One region of the Vreelandella sp. F11 genome, then DNA from elsewhere that is predicted to be linked to it. Evidence: predicted binding sites of a transcription regulator. Region 1 holds the regulator's gene; each other region holds the start of a gene.
What was found. The regulator FliA, encoded in region 1, starts transcription of late flagellar genes. The targets are predictions, from matches to a motif close to CTAAAGTTNNNNNNNNNNCNGCCGATA.

Region 1 (2,254 bases):
CATGTTCCGTACCTTGCGACAGCTCCATGAGCGTGGCGGGCCGCGTCGTTTACTGGCGCTCCATGAGCCGCACCTGCCGCGTCAAGGACTGCTCAATAACTTGCGTGAAGCCGCTGACTACTACTTAAATATGGAGTTACTGGTACTTGCACGATGAGCACACTCTGCCAAGGAGACTAAGCATGCTAAGCTGGCTATTAAGAGTGAGACTGCCACTGATCTTAATACTGGTGGTGGGGTGTCTACTCGCAGGATTAACAGGGAGTGCCCAAGCGGCACCCGGTAGCTGGAGCAGCCAGATACCAGGGTTGATGGTGGCAATGAGTGATCGGGCAAGCAGCAGTAAAACCGCTTCTCCGCCCGCCGTCGGAAACCTTCGGCCAGGCCAGCTTGGGCGCATACAGTGGCAGTTTCAGCATCCTCCCGGTGCGCTATTAAGTGCTTGGCTGTGCCATCCGGATCAGTGCGTTGCATTAACCGGTATGCGGGGTTCTACCACTGCCCTTGAGGGGCGGGCCGCCGATGGGCCACTGCATTTTCGCTTCGCCTTGCACCCAGGCCAGCGGCCTGTTCGGGTGCAAGGGTTGCAATTGATTGTGAACTATCAGTGAAGGCTGATTAGCCGCGAGGCGAGAATATGTACACAGCACAGGGCAGGATTAAACAAAATGAGCTGTTAACGCAATACATGCCACTGGTGCGACGTCAGGCCTTAACACTACAGGTTCGATTGCCGGCGAGTATTGAGCTCGATGACCTTATTCAGGCCGGAATGGTGGGGCTGCTTGAGGCGCTGGGCCGTTTCGATGCTACCCAGGGCGCGACGTTCGCGACCTTTGCAAGTCAGCGTATTCGCGGCGCCATGATGGATGAGTTACGTACACGCGACTGGCTGCCCCGCAGCGTACGCCGTTCAGCGCGTGCGGTGGACAGCGCCGTTCGCCAATTAGAGCAGCTGTTAGGGCGAGCCCCGGAAGAGAACGAAATTGCTCAGCACCTTGATATGCCGCTGAGTGAGTACCAGCAGCTTCTCAATGACACTAACAGCGGACAACTGCTGCCGTTTGAAGAGCTAGTGGCCGACGGCGGAGAGCCTGTCAGTAATGAACTGGGCAATTCACCGTTCGAGCAACTGCTTGACGGTCAGCAGCGGCAAACGCTGATTGACGCGATTGAAGCGCTTCCCGAGCGTGAAAAGCTGCTCATGGCGCTGTACTACCAAGAAGAACTCAACCTCAAGGAGGTAGGCGCTGTGCTGGGGGTGACGGAGTCACGTGTTTCACAACTGCACAGCCAAGCCGTGAGTCGTTTACGCGCGCGTTTACACGACTCGGTATAACGCCAACGTTTTTTACTCACTTGTGACCGGCAAGGAGCCGTGGATGAACCCTTCGACGTTGATAGGCATATTTGCCAGCATACTGCTGTTGGTGAGCGTGCTGTTTTTCACTGCAGAGTCCCCTGAAAGCTTTATTAATTTTCCGGGGCTTGCCATCGTGGTGACCGGTACCCTAGCGGCGACCTTTATTAGCTACCCATTAAAAGAGGTGCTCCGCGTCGTACGGCTAGTGGGCTTGGTATTCCGGCGTGAAAACACCTACATGCGAGACGATATCCGCGAGTTGGTCGATATGTCCCGGTTGTGGTTTAAAGGCGATGTACGTGCGGTCGAGCGCGAGCTGGAGCATACCCGCAATCCGTTTTTACGTACCGGGATCCAACTGGTGATTGCCAACACCAAAGAGGATGAAATTTTTGACATGCTGCGCTGGCGGATTGCCCGCCTTAAAGCGCGTGAGCATGCTGAAGCACAAATATTCCGTACCATGGCAACCTATGCACCTGCCTTTGGCATGATCGGCACCCTGGTGGGGCTGGTCAACATGCTGGAGGTCATGGACGCTGGCGACTTACAGGTCATTGGCCCGCGCATGGCAGTGGCGCTGCTCACCACCTTCTACGGCATTTTACTTGCCAACTTGGTGTTTAAGCCGATAGCGGTGAAGCTAGAGCGCCGCACCGAAGAGCGGCTGATTACCATGAACATGGTACTGGAGGGTATTTCGCTGATTACCAAGCGCCGCCTACCGTCATTTATTGAAGAGACTCTCAACTCCTTTGTGGCTAATTACCACGATGAGATTCGTGATAACAGCGTCAAACCAAGGCCTGATTCGTCGGTTAGTTCGGCGGCGAAGGGGTAAGGCCAGATGCTTGACCGTGATACACGCCATGCACTGGAAATGACGCCATC
Region 2 (2,254 bases), 1.0 Mb from region 1:
CCTGCAGCGTATCCGTGAGCTAGCGGTACAGGGTGCCAACGACACCAACGCCGCAGAAGATCGCGATGCGATTGTTACCGAGATCAACGAGCGTCTTGCTGAAATCGATCGCGTAGCTGGCAGCAACAACTTTAACGGCACTAACCTGCTGAACGTTAGTGGTGGTGGTTCTCTTAGTATTCAGGTTGGTTCAAATACTGAAGCTGAAGACGTTATTACTGTTACCACCCTTGATGCAACGGTTGAAGGTTTGGCGTTAGATGGTGCTAGCGGTGGTGTTATAACCGCAGCGGCTGGTACTACCCCATCAACTTTTGAGCTCACAGGTACCAGTGGTGGTGGTGCTGCTACTCAGGCCCATACTGATTTTCAGGCGTTAGTTGATGCCGTTGATACAGCTACTGAAACCCTGGATACCAACCGTGCTACCTTGGGTGCTACGCTCAACCGCTTTGACTCAGTAATTGATAACCTGGCGACGACGTCTACCAATCTTTCTGAAGCCCGCTCACGTATCGAAGACGCTGATTACGCAGTTGAAGTGTCTAACATGACACGTGCTAACATTCTTCAGCAGGCCGGTACTTCCATGCTGGCACAGGCGAACCAGACGCCGCAGTCTGTATTGTCTCTGCTGGGCTAATCGTTTAGCTAGTGATGTGCACAACAGAAAGTAACGACGGGGCCAATAGGCCCCGTTTTTATTTGGGAAGGTTGTACATGTATATGAAGCAAAATGTTGGGAGCGGTTTCATTACATTCAAGAGTGTGCAGAAAAGTAATTAAGGAAGTTACAGTAATTTACATAAAAAGAGCGGTTTTTTCCTAAAGAAGTGGGCGGGGCTGCCGTTACTTATAATAACGGCGACGCAAGCGCCGCTAAGCAGGCCATAAGGCCAGTTAAATTTCGAGGAGCACTAACATGTCTGTAATCAACACTAACATTACTGCCCTGATCGGCCAGAACAACCTGTCCAATTCACAGTCAATGCTGGCCAAGGCGCAAGAGCGTCTATCTTCTGGCCTGCGTATTAACAGCGCTTCTGACGATGCTGCTGGTCAAGCCATCGCCAACAAAATGACGGCTCAGATCCGCGGTATGGATCAAGCTAGCCGTAATGCTAGCGACGGTATCTCCCTGGTTCAGACTATGGAAGGCGGTCTTGACCAAATCAACGACAACCTTCAGCGTATCCGTGAGCTAGCGGTACAGGGCGCCAACGACACCAACGCCGCAGAAGATCGTGATGCGATCGTTACCGAGATCAACGAGCGTCTGGCTGAAATCGATCGCGTAGCTGGCAGCAATAACTTTAACGGCACTAACCTCCTGAACGTCAGCGGTGGTGGTTCGCTGAGCATCCAGGTTGGCTCTAATACCGAAGCTGAAGACGTTATTACCGTCACTACGCTTGATGCAAGTGTGACTGGGCTTGAATTAGACGACGCCAGCGGTGGTGTGATTGCGGCTGGTGCTAATGGAATGGAGTTCACTCTATCCAGTGGCGGCAGCGCAGCGCATACCGATTTCCAATCTCTAGTTGATGCTGTTGATACTGCTACCGAGACTCTGGATACCAACCGCGCTACCTTGGGTGCTACCCTTAACCGTTTCGACTCTGTAATCGATAACCTGGCGACGACGTCTACCAATCTCTCGGAAGCCCGCTCACGTATCGAAGACGCTGATTACGCTGTTGAAGTGTCTAACATGACACGTGCTAACATTCTTCAGCAAGCCGGTACTTCCATGCTGGCACAGGCGAACCAGACGCCGCAGTCTGTACTTTCTCTGCTGGGCTAATCGTTTAGCTAGCAATGCACAACAGAAAGTAACGACGGGGCCCAATCGGGCCCCGTTTTCTTGCGTGGGAGTCTGATAATTTCGGCGATGCTCTGATTCTGGCGCCCGCTTTGGATTTAGTAGTCGAGAGTTCCTTATAAGTAAAATCTCAATTTATGGCTTACTCTAACCTCTGCGCGGCACTGATCGTGTGAACACATACGCAAATAGAGGCGCATTCGTGCCTTTGGTGACTGGACGAGCACGGTAAACTAAGTAAATTGCCATTTTTCTCTGTGAGCCGCTTCATGGTCAAGACCTCCTCTACCCCTGCTACTCAAAAACGCAAACCTCGCCTGCTTTGGGCTAATCCTTCTTGTTTATTGGATACCTCCAGCGGTGCCAGTATGACCGTGCGCCAAATGCTGTTACAGCTTTCGGCCCGCGGCTATGAGATTCAGGTGTTGGGGG
Region 3 (2,254 bases), 2.2 Mb from region 1:
ATTGTGTTGAAGTGAGGCTACAGATTAGCTTTTCCACATTCAGCCAACGATGCGTTGGCCGGTCACAAAGGGGGCAATTTCGGCCATGTATGGCCAATGTGCTCGTACGTACAGCACGGCAGGGTGATTCGCAGATACAAGCAGGGTTTATTTCTTCACACAGACAAAAATAGCGTTTCCTGAGGTGTTATCCCATGGAATGATTTTTTCATAGTTGTGCTCAAACAGATGAACCTCGAAGTCAGGTTCTAAAAGCGTCACTAACTCTACAAAGCTGACCGCCACCATAGGGTGCTCATCGTTCCACACCTGCGTTCCATCAGCGTCCGTCTTTTCAATACTAAGCCTGAGAGACTGTTTTTCACCCTGCCCGCTATAGTGCCATCCCGAGCGGAACGTGAATAAATCACTTCCCTGTTTGGCACTATGTTTAACGAATAGAGCGTTATCAATTTTCTCTTTATCGACAGCGTTAAAACAGAAAATACCGCCAGAATTGAGTGCGCGGTGCACACTGGCAATGCACATTTTTAACCCTTCAATACCAGCGTTGTAGTGGATTGAGTATAAAAAGCAGGTAATTAGGTCGAGGGACGCGCTCACTTCGAAGCTGCCCATGTTTTGCAAGGTGAACTGGGCTTCCGGGCACCGTATGGCAGCGATATCCAGCATCGGTTGGTTGATATCCAGCCCGCCACTGGCATAGCCGAAATCAATGAAATGGCGCACGTGGGGGCCGGTACCACAGGCTAAATCCAAGTGTGCAGTTTCGCCGTTACCGAAAATCTGCTGCAGCCTATGAATGGCGTTGCTTTGCGCTGGGTAGTCGATATCTACACACATTAAATCGTAGTAGCCAGAGAGGTCGGTATAGAGTGCGTTGAAGGACATGTTCGCCTAATGGTGGGAGCTAAAGAGGGTAGGGGCGCATAGTAAACGAAATACCGCTCGTGACCCTAAAGAACCCCTGGCGATGACCGATATATATCTAAGATCATCGAGACTTATCTGCTCGATCCTAGATGCCAAGAGTACCCGCCATGCCGAAAATGCTGTCCTTACTATTCGTCCCCTTGCTCCTGATGCTATCCACGCAAGCCCTCTCTCATAAAGATGATGCAGAGGCGGCGGCGTTGGCGTGGCTAGAAGCCATTGATAGTGGGCAGTATGAGCAGGCCTGGGAAGCGTCATCTCCACTACTAAAAAAGCCGCTTTCTCCACATATGTTGGAGCGGACGATTGGTGCCGCGCGGCGTGATTTTGGCGCTGTCCAGTCGCGCCGACGAGTAAGCGTCGTCCGCCAAACCTCTATGCCAGGGGCGCCAAGAGGCGACTACGCGGTTTTGACATTTCAAACACAATTTGAAAACAGGCCGCAGATTACCGAAACCATCACCCCTCATTTTGAGGAGGGAGCGTGGAAAGTTAGCGGTTATTATCTGAATTAACCGACTGCTCGAAAATAGTGTAATCATCATCGCTGGCTTTCAGAATCGCCACCTTGGTTCAGGCCTTTATTTATCCTTGAACCCTGCCATCACGTTGTTCATGACGAAGCTCGATGTGGGTGCTACGTTGAGTAGATAGCCTTGTGTATGTAGCTATGGTTAGGCGCCATACGGCACGTTAAGGCGTTGAACACGAGGAGCGGGTAATGCAATCCCTTTCTCTTAAATCGCACTGGCTCTGGTTAATGGTGGCCGGTTTGCTAATGGCTGCCATGTCGTTTACGTGGCAGGCCATGGCGCAAAGTGCGGCTCCCAGTGCTCTGGTGCTTAACATTGAAGGCGCCATAGGCCCAGCGACCAAGGACTACTTTTCGCGGGGGCTGGATAAGGCTCGCGAGCAGGGTAGTGAGGTGGTGATCGTCGAGCTCGATACCCCAGGCGGGTTAGTCGACACCACCCGCGACATGATTCGCGAGATGCTCAATGCTGATATCCCCGTGGTGATGTACGTTTCCCCCAGCGGTGCGCGAGCGGCAAGCGCGGGCACTTATCTACTTTATGGCAGCCACGTGGCTGCCATGGCGCCCTCTACCAATCTCGGCTCGGCCACGCCGGTACAAATGGGCGGCGGGTTGCCCGGCAGCGATGACGGCGAAGAAGATAATTCGGCTGAGGAGTCGAATGGCGAGGGCAGCGCCATGGAACGCAAGGTGATGGAAGATGCGGTGAGCTTTATCCGCAGCTTGGCGGAACGCCATAATCGCGATGCCGATTGGGCTGAAGAGGCTGTTCGCAATGCGGCCAAC

Region 2: the regulator FliA is predicted to act here: its motif matches at 826-852, upstream of ACFIOZ_RS18035 (flagellin).
Region 3: the regulator FliA is predicted to act here: its motif matches at 957-983, upstream of ACFIOZ_RS12700 (DUF4019 domain-containing protein).

Annotation. Positions count from the first base shown of each region.
Region 1 covers NZ_CP170448.1:143,082-145,335, forward strand. Annotated here, with positions in the region: gene ACFIOZ_RS00660 (hypothetical protein) at 1-157, shown strand, start outside; gene ACFIOZ_RS00665 (flagellar protein FlhE) at 183-611, shown strand; gene ACFIOZ_RS00670 (RNA polymerase sigma factor FliA) at 638-1,339, shown strand; gene ACFIOZ_RS00675 (motility protein A) at 1,383-2,204, shown strand; gene ACFIOZ_RS00680 (OmpA/MotB family protein) at 2,211-2,254, shown strand, end outside.
Region 2 covers NZ_CP170448.1:3,935,726-3,937,979, reverse strand. Annotated here, with positions in the region: gene ACFIOZ_RS18040 (flagellin) at 1-643, shown strand, start outside; gene ACFIOZ_RS18035 (flagellin) at 923-1,804, shown strand; gene ACFIOZ_RS18030 (glycosyltransferase) at 2,092-2,254, shown strand, end outside.
Region 3 covers NZ_CP170448.1:2,772,881-2,775,134, reverse strand. Annotated here, with positions in the region: gene ACFIOZ_RS12705 (class I SAM-dependent DNA methyltransferase) at 148-891, opposite strand; gene ACFIOZ_RS12700 (DUF4019 domain-containing protein) at 1,041-1,448, shown strand; gene ACFIOZ_RS12695 (NfeD family protein) at 1,655-2,254, shown strand, end outside.